DNA from 2 places in the Streptomyces griseoaurantiacus genome. Region 2 is predicted to be linked to the other one. Evidence: riboswitches for the same ligand, from Rfam matches in the RefSeq annotation. Region 2 holds a riboswitch; the other holds the start of a gene.
What was found. A riboswitch is a leader RNA that binds a small molecule or an ion and turns the genes downstream of it on or off. The one in region 2 is predicted to bind cyclic di-AMP.

Region 1: another riboswitch for cyclic di-AMP. It lies ahead of OHB09_RS13085 (LysM peptidoglycan-binding domain-containing protein); the one in region 2 lies ahead of OHB09_RS04600 (C40 family peptidase).

What each region holds. Positions count from the first base shown of each region.
Region 1 is NZ_CP108326.1:2,963,572-2,967,879, forward strand. Features, by position in the region: gene eno (phosphopyruvate hydratase) at 12-1,301, opposite strand; gene OHB09_RS13085 (LysM peptidoglycan-binding domain-containing protein) at 1,642-2,355, opposite strand; cyclic di-AMP (ydaO/yuaA leader) riboswitch at 2,360-2,549, opposite strand; gene OHB09_RS13090 (LysM peptidoglycan-binding domain-containing protein) at 2,818-3,822, opposite strand; gene OHB09_RS13095 (cytochrome P450 family protein) at 4,011-4,308, opposite strand, start outside.
Region 2 is NZ_CP108326.1:1,014,598-1,018,905, reverse strand. Features, by position in the region: gene OHB09_RS04615 (helix-turn-helix domain-containing protein) at 1-149, opposite strand, end outside; gene OHB09_RS04610 (ATP-binding protein) at 433-873, shown strand; gene OHB09_RS04605 (DUF6328 family protein) at 916-1,467, opposite strand; gene OHB09_RS04600 (C40 family peptidase) at 1,555-2,028, opposite strand; cyclic di-AMP (ydaO/yuaA leader) riboswitch at 2,032-2,237, opposite strand; gene ddaH (dimethylargininase) at 2,820-3,656, shown strand; gene rocD (ornithine--oxo-acid transaminase) at 3,653-4,308, shown strand, end outside.

The DNA of each region.
Region 1 (4,308 bases), 1.9 Mb from region 2:
CGCGGTGGGGCTCACTGTCCGGCGGAGCGGAACCGGGGGAACGCCGAGCGGCCGGCGTACACCGCGGCGTCGTCGAGGATCTCCTCGATGCGCAGGAGCTGGTTGTACTTGGCGACGCGCTCGGAGCGGGCCGGGGCGCCGGTCTTGATCTGGCCGCAGTTGGTGGCGACGGCCAGGTCGGCGATGGTGACGTCCTCGGTCTCGCCGGAACGGTGGGACATCATGCACTTGAAGCCGTTGCGCTGGGCGAGCTCCACGGCGTCCAGGGTCTCGGTCAGCGAGCCGATCTGGTTGACCTTGACCAGCAGGGCGTTGGCGGTGCCCTCCTCGATGCCGCGGGCCAGGCGCTCGGGGTTGGTGACGAACAGGTCGTCACCGACGAGCTGGACCTTGTCGCCGAGGCGGTCGGTGATGGTCTTCCAGCCGGCCCAGTCGTCCTCGAACAGCGGGTCCTCGATGGAGACGAGCGGGTACGCGTCGACGAGCTCCGCGTAGTAGTCGGTCATCTCGGCCGCCGTGCGGTCCTTGCCCTCGAAGGAGTAGACGCCGTCCTTGTAGAACTCGGAGGCGGCGACGTCGAGGGCGAGGGCGATCTGGTCGCCGGGGGTGTAGCCGGCCTCCTTGATGGCCTCGAGGATGAGGTCGAGGGCCTCGCGGTTGGAGCCGAGGTTCGGGGCGAAGCCGCCCTCGTCGCCGAGGCCGGTGGCCAGGCCCTTGTTCTTCAGGACCTTCTTCAGCGTGTGGTAGACCTCGGCGCCCCAGCGCAGGGCCTCGGAGAAGGACTCCGCGCCGATCGGGGCGATCATGAACTCCTGGATGTCCACGTTGGAGTCGGCGTGCGAGCCGCCGTTCAGGATGTTCATCATCGGCACCGGCAGCAGGTGCGCGTTGGGGCCGCCCAGGTAGCGGAAGAGCGGCAGGTCGCTGGCCTCGGAGGCGGCGTGGGCGACGGCGAGCGAGACGCCGAGGATGGCGTTGGCGCCGAGGGAGCCCTTGTTGTCGGTGGCGTCCAGGTCGAACATGGCCTGGTCGATCAGACGCTGCTCGGTGGCGTCGTAGCCGACCAGCTCCGGGCCGATCTGCTCGATCACGGCGAGGACGGCCTTCTCGACACCCTTGCCCAGGTAGCGGCTCGGGTCGCCGTCACGGAGTTCGATGGCCTCGAAGGCACCGGTGCTGGCACCGGAGGGAACGGCGGCACGACCCGTGCTGCCGTCGTCGAGGCCGACCTCGACCTCGACCGTGGGGTTGCCTCGGGAGTCCAGGATTTCCCGGGCTACGACGACGTCGATGGACGGCACGAGCATCTCCTTCTGGGATGTGACGCGGGTACGCCGGGCCCTCGGGGCCCGACGCGGGGCGCGGAGCCGGGGTGGCTCGCGCTCCCGAGCCTAGCCGTCTCAGGCGGCGGCACCGGTGTGTGGCCCACTTGCCGGGCAGAAGTGTGGGTGAATTGTTTCCTGACGGAACAAAATGAGCGGGGGTGGGTATCAGGAGAGCGCGCGCACCCGGCGGTCCGTCCGGGGCTCCGCGGCCCCCCGGGTCCGGACATGCCCCACCCCCGGCGCGTACGGGGGAGAGGCGCCGGGGGTGGGGGACCCGTGGGGACGGGGGCCGGCCCCGCGAGGGGGCCGGGGAGGGTCAGCTCAGGTGGAGCTGCTGGCCCGGGAAGATGACGTCCGCGTCGTCCACGATGTCCTTGTTCAGCGTGAACAGCTTCTGCCAGCCGCCCTTGACGTGGTGCTCGGCGGCGATGCCGCTCAGCGTGTCGCCCTTGACGACCTTGTACTCGCCGTCGCCCTTCTCGACCTTCTTGCCGGTGGGCGTGGTGACGGTCTTCTTCGCGGCCGGACGCTCCTGGGAACGGGAGGCGTGCTGCTCGGTGGACGAGGAGCTGCTCGACGAGCCCGCGCTGCTGGAGCTGCCGGAGTTGCTCGACCCGTTGGAGGACGAGCCGCTGGAGGCGGCGGCGCCGTCGTAGGCGGCACCGGTCAGACCCTTGCCGCACACCGGCCAGGCGCCCTTGCCCTGGCCCGCGAGGACCTTCTCGGCGACGGCTATCTGCTGCGACTTGGAGGCCAGGTCGGCACGCGCGGCGTACGCGGTGCCGCCGTACGCGGCCCAGGTGGAGCTGGTGAACTGCAGCCCGCCGAAGAAGCCGTTGCCGGTGTTGATGGACCAGTTGCCGCCGGACTCGCACTGGGCGACGGCGTCCCACTGGGAGGCCGTGGCGGCGGAGGCGTTGCCGGCCGCCATCAGCGGGGCGGCGACGGCGGCACCGGTGACGCCGGCGAGCGCGACGACACGGGTGGCCTTGGACGGACGGCGGTGCTTGCCCTTGCTGGAAAACAGCATGGAGAGATCCCCTCACCGACGCCTGCGAGGTGAGCTGTCGGGTTCGGGCCGGTTGAGTTGCCCGGTCGCGCGCCGCTTGTGGCGCACGACTTCACCCCAAGCCGTGTCCGGCCGTCCGGGACCACGTGGTGGTCCGGCCGCCGGGCCCGGCACTTACCTGGGTCCCCCGCTCCTGCCTACGGCGCTTGACGCGACGACTGTTCCCGTACGGCCGCTGGCAGGATTCGGCGTTGCGACCGTCGGGGCCCGCGATGGCGAGCGGTGACGACCGTAGACATGAGATCCGCCGGATTTCAAAGACGATCAAGGCTTATGAGACTCATCCCACACTTTCGCCGAATCGGACATCAGGGCTGATCCAGGGACCAAACTCCCCTGATTTCGGGTGCACTTCAACCCCGTACGTCCGATTCTTCCCCTGGCGTCCCCGGCGTCCCCCGACGCCCCCGGAACGGGGCGCGCCTACTCGACGACGAGGCTCTGACCGGGCCGGATGACGCTCGGGTCGCTGCCGATGGCGTCCTCGTTGGCCTGGTAGAGGGCCTGCCAGCCGCCGTCCACGTCAAGGGAGTCGGCGATGGAGCCGAGGGTGTCGCCGTGGCGGACCGTGTAGGTGGAGCCGTCCTCGGCACTGCTGCCGCGGTGCCGGCCGGTTCCGTCGGCGATGAGGGTGTTGGCCCCCTTCGTCCCGTCGACGGCGCCCGTGTCGACGAGGGCCGAGGAGCCCGGGCTCTGCCGGTAGTGCTCCGAGGCGCTCCCCGAGGACCGTCCGGCCGAGGAATCGCCGGACTTGTCGCTGGTTTCCGGGGATGTGGTGGATTTGCCGCCGGAGCGGGAATCGCCGGACGCGCGGGAGGAGTCCTCGCCCTTCTTGCTCGGACTCGCGCTCGCCTTTCCGGACGCCTCGTCGGACGTGCTGCCGGATTTCCCGGAGGACTTGCCGGAGGATTCGGAGGACCCCGAGGAACCCGAAGAGGCGGACGAATCGGAGTTTCCGGACGAGTTGTCCAGGCCGAGGTCCAGCCCGGAGCCGGACTTCCCGGACTCGCCCGAGCCGCTGCCGAGGCCCGTGTCGACGTCCGCGGAACCGGAGTCCTTGGAGAGCCCGGACAGCGGGCCGCAGGTGGGCCAGGCGGCGACGCCCTCGGCGGCGAGGATCTTCTCGGCGACGGCGATCTGCTGCGAACGGCTGGCCTTGTCGGGGCTCGGCGCGTAGTCGAGGCCGCCGTAGTGGTTCCAGTCGTCCTGCGACAACTGCAGGCCGCCGTACAGGTCGTTGCCCGTGTCCGCGCTCCAGGAGCCGCCGCTCTCGCACTCCGCGACGTGGTCCCAGGTGGAACCGCTGGCCGCGCTCGCGCCCGTGGCGCCGAGCAGGGGGATGGCGATGGCGGAGCCGGTCACGCCGGCCGCGACGAGGAGGGCCGGAGCCTGACGGGGGCGACGGTGACGACCGTTCCCGGAGAGCATGCGGTTGCCTTTCACACGACAGCGGTGACCCAACGCGGCGATCCGGGGGACCGCCTTGTTGATGCGTGAACGTATAGCCAGTACAACACCGGTTACAAGTTAATGCAGCGCAGATCACGTGAAGATCACAGAGTTGAGGAACTGTCACTTTTCGTGTCCGGGCGGGTTTATGCGCAACCGATGCCCACTCAATTCGGGACGGGTGCGAACTCCACGGGCAGCGTGCGCAATCCGCGCATGATGAGGCCTCCACGCCACCGCAATTCGGTGGAATCCACCGCGAGCCGGAGGTCCGGAAGGCGGGTCAGGAGCGTCGCGAGCGCGGTCCGGCCCTCCAGCCGGGCGAGCGGCGCACCGAGACAGTAGTGGATGCCGTGCCCGTAGCCGAGGTGTTGATTGTCACGCCGCGTGAGATCGAGCACGTCGGGTTCGGCGAACCGCTCCGGGTCGCGGTCGGCGGCCGCCAGGACGACGAGGACGGCCTCC
Region 2 (4,308 bases):
CCACTGGAGCCCGTCTCGATCCGGCTCACCTTCGACTGGTGCCAGCCGACCCGGGCCGCCGCCTGTCCGCTGGTGAGACCCGCCCGCGCGCGCTGGGCGCGTAATTCCGCGCCGAGTTTGCGGCGGCGCACCGCTGGTCCGTACTGCATGGCCGACTCCTTCCGCCCGGCGTGCGCACACGCGTCGCGGCGACGGCGAGCGCCGGCGGGCCCGGTTGGCGACGGTAGAGGATGGACCGAGCATGCGCCCATATACGGTCGGTCGTCGGATAGTTCACCGCTTCGGGCGACAGATATATGCATATCTTGGGGGATCGGCAGCAGGGAGCCCGCGGGTGGTGGCAGTCTGACGCGCAGCACCAAGTCCGGGACCGCAAGCGCGAAGTTCGCTCCGTGCCGGGCTCCGGTCCCGTGGGAAAGGGGCGACGACGCCATGGCAGATCACCAGGAAGCATCCGTCACTCTGCCGAGCGATCCCGCCTCGGTCTCCGCGGCCCGAAGATACGTCGCGGGCGTCCTCGCCGACTGGGGACTGCCACCCGACGCCGAGGCCGCGGACACCGTGCGCCTGATCGTCTCCGAGCTCGCCACCAACGCCGTGCAGCACACCCTGGGAATGTCGCCCACCTTCACCGTCGACCTGGTCCTCGACCGGGACGAGCGGCTCCGCGTCGGGGTGACCGACGGTCACCCGCGCTTCCCCAAGAGGCTGCCTGCCGCCGTGCAGCAGGACAACGGGCGCGGTCTGGTCATCGTCCGCTGGCTGACGGCCGAGTGCGGCGGACGGCTCAGCGTGCGGCCCACCCGGGAGGGCGGGAAGACGATCGAGGCCGAGCTGCCGTGGAAGGTGCCCGCGGTCCAGCCGGACCCGTGAAGGGAGCGCCCCTCAGCCCCTCAGCCCTCAGCCCTCGGCCCCTCAGTCCTCGGAGGACTTGCGTCCCCGGCCGCCGGGCGTCTCGGTGGGGCCCTCCGTGACCGGCTGGTCCGTACGGACGCTGGTGCGGCGGACCAGCCGCGGCAGGACCCCCCACAGCAGCACGCACGCCGCCATGGTTCCCGCGCCCGCGGCGATACCCGCCGCCCGGCCCAGCGTCACGTCCACGACGAGCAGCACCGAGCCGGTGAACGCCAGCATCAGCACCGCCAGGCCGGCCGAGGCCAGCCGTGAGGAGACCTGCACGATCACCGGCTTCGCGTTCTGCTGGAACAGCGAGCGGTGCAGCGCCGCCGGCGCGGTGAACAGGACGGCCGCCAGCATCGACAGCAGCAGTGTGACGACGTACGTCGTGCGCTGGAAGGCGTCGATGTCCGGGAAGCGCTGGGTGAAGGCGAGCGTCAGCAGGAAGGCGAACAGGATCTGCACGCCCGCCTGGGTGACGCGCACCTCCTGCAGCAGCTCGGCGAAGTTGCGGTCGGCGCGTTCCAGCGGGGTCTCGTTGCGAAGCTCGTGGTGAGGACGGTCGGCCATGTCACACACATAACCGTTCCTCGGCGGCTCACGCCCCCGCGCACGTCACACGGCGACCGGCCACGCGCCGAGACCCCCGCCGGACGGTCAGCGCACCCTGCCGTACCAGACGCTCTTGGTCCACAGCTTCTGCAGCCGTACGACGTCACCGGTCTTCGGCGCGTGCCAGATCTTGCCCTTCCCGGCGTAGATGCCCACGTGGTAGACGTAGCTGCCCGAGTGGAAGAACACCAGGTCGCCCGCCTTGCGGTGGGAGGACGAGATGTGGCGCGTCTTGTTGTACTGGGCCGCCGCCGTCCGGGGGAGCTTCTTGCCCGCCTTCTTGAACGAGTACAGCGTCAGCCCGGAGCAGTCGAACCGCTTCGGCCCGGTGGCGCCCCACTGGTAGGGGGAGCCCTTCTTCGACGCCGCGACGTGCAGCGCCTTCGTCGCCGTGGTCGCGGCGGACGCCTGGGAGGCGACGCCGGGGACCGCGATGCTGCCGCCCACGGCGGCGAGGGTGAGGGCCGAGGCGGTGCCGGCCCGGGTCAACAGCGACGGGACACGATCGAGCGCAGTCATGCGCAACCCTTCGTCAGCCGCCTGTGAAGGATGACCTGTCGGATTCGGGCTGGCGAAGTTGCCCGGCCGCTGACGCGGCTTCACCCCAAGGGCTGCTCGGCACGGACTGTCCGTACCGGCGACCCGTCTTGCTCGGGTCCTCCACTCCTGCCGATCCACTCCTGTCGACCGGTCATCCGGGCGGCGGCAGGATTCGGCGTCCGCCCGGACCGCCCCGCCTCTTGTGGCGGGGGCTGTCGCAAGGGATCTTCACCCACCGATGTCTGAAAATCCCAACGGAAACGGAGCTTTGTGTTGTTACTCACCACTCTGCTGTTCGAGTGAACACCCCCCGTTCCAGGGCGCGTCCAGCATCGGGAGGAGCCCCGGACCAGCACCGGAATACCTCGTTCCGCCTGGTGTCCACCCGTGCCGCGCAACCGGGGCGGTCACAAAAGTCGAGGTATGCGTACACCGAAAGGGGGTAACCCGTCCGGCCCCCCGCGCCGGAGTGTCGCGCACGCCCGGGCCTCGGCCGCGCGGTCCCCGAGTCGCTCGCCGGAGCGGCTCGCCACCGTTCGCCGGAGCGGCTCCCGCACCGTTCGCCGGAGCGGCGCGCGAGCCGAACGTCGGAGCGGTGCGCGAGCCGAACGTCGGCGTGGCTCGCGCGCCGCGCAAGAACGTTGCGGGACCCCGCGCCCGCACGCAGCGAAACTGCGCGTACACGCAGTTTTCGTCACTTGTCCGCCTCCGTGCGCCCTCCCTACCGTGGTCTCACCCCCTTGGCACCGCATCAGCGGAGGTACCCCTTCGTGCCCGACTCCCGTGTGCCGCGCCCCCGGCGCTATCTCGTCTGCGAACCCACCTACTTCGCCGTCCGGTACGCGATCAACCCCTGGATGCACCCCGACGTGCCCGTCGACACCGGCCTCGCCCTCCTCCAGTGGCGCGACCTGGTCCGGACGTACCGCGAGTACGGCCACACCGTCGAGAACGTGCCCCCCGTCCCCGGCCTCCCCGACATGGTCTTCGCCGCCAACTCCGCCCTCGTGCTCGGCGGCCGCGTCTTCGGCTCCCTCTTCCACGCCCCCGAACGCCGCCCCGAGTCCGCCGCCTACACGGCCTGGTTCAAGGCCGCCGGCCACGACGTGTACCGGCCCGAATCGGTGTGCGAGGGCGAGGGCGACCTGATCCCGGCCGGCCGGTACGTCCTGGCCGGCACCGGCTTCCGCACCACCCCGGAGGCCCACCGCGAGGCCCAGGAGTTCTTCGGCGTCCCGGTCGTCGGACTGCGGCTGGTGGACCCGTACTTCTACCACCTCGACACCGCCCTGTTCGTCCTCGACCCGGGGGAGCCCGGACCCGGACAGGAGGCGAACATCGCCTACTACCCGCAGGCGTTCTCGCCCGGCAGCCGCGAGGTACTGGCCCGGCTGTTCCCCGACGCGGTCCTCGCCACCCGGGAGGACGCGCGTGTCCTCGGCCTCAACGCGGTCTCGGACGGCCGTCACGTGTTCATGCCCCCGCAGGCCACGGCCCTCGCCGGCCGGCTCGCCGCCCGCGGATACGTCCCCGTCCCCGTCGACCTGTCGGAGTTCCTCAAGGCAGGCGGGGGCATCAAGTGCTGCACCCAGGAGATCCGTTCATGACCGCTCCCGCCCGCACCCACACCACCACCGCAGGGATCATCCGCGCCGAGGAGCCGGTCCTGGCGCACAACTACCACCCGCTGCCCGTGGTCCTCGCCCACGGCGAGGGCACCTGGGTGGAGGACGTCGAGGGCCGCCGCTACCTCGACATGCTCGCCGGCTACTCCGCCCTCAACTTCGGGCACCGTCACCCCGCGCTGATCGAGGCGGCCCACCGCCAGCTCGACCGGCTCACCCTCACCTCGCGCGCCTTCCACCACGACCGGCTCGCCGCCTTCGCCGCCTCACTCGCCGAACTGACCGGCCTGGACACGGTGTTGCCGATGAACACCGGCGCGGAGGCCGTGGAGAGCGCGGTGAAGGTGGCCCGCAAATGGGCGTACGACGTGAAGGGCGTGCCCGAGGACCGGGCGACGATCGTCGTCGCCGCCGACAACTTCCACGGGCGTACGACGACGATCGTCGGCTTCTCCACCGACCCGGTGGCCCGTACCGGCTTCGGCCCCTTCGCGCCCGGCTTCCGCGTCGTCCCCTACAACGACCTGGCGGCCATGGAGGCGGCGGTCGACGAGACGACGGCGGCGGTGCTGATCGAGCCGATCCAGGGCGAGGCCGGGGTGATCATCCCGGACGAGGGCTATCTGGCCGGGGT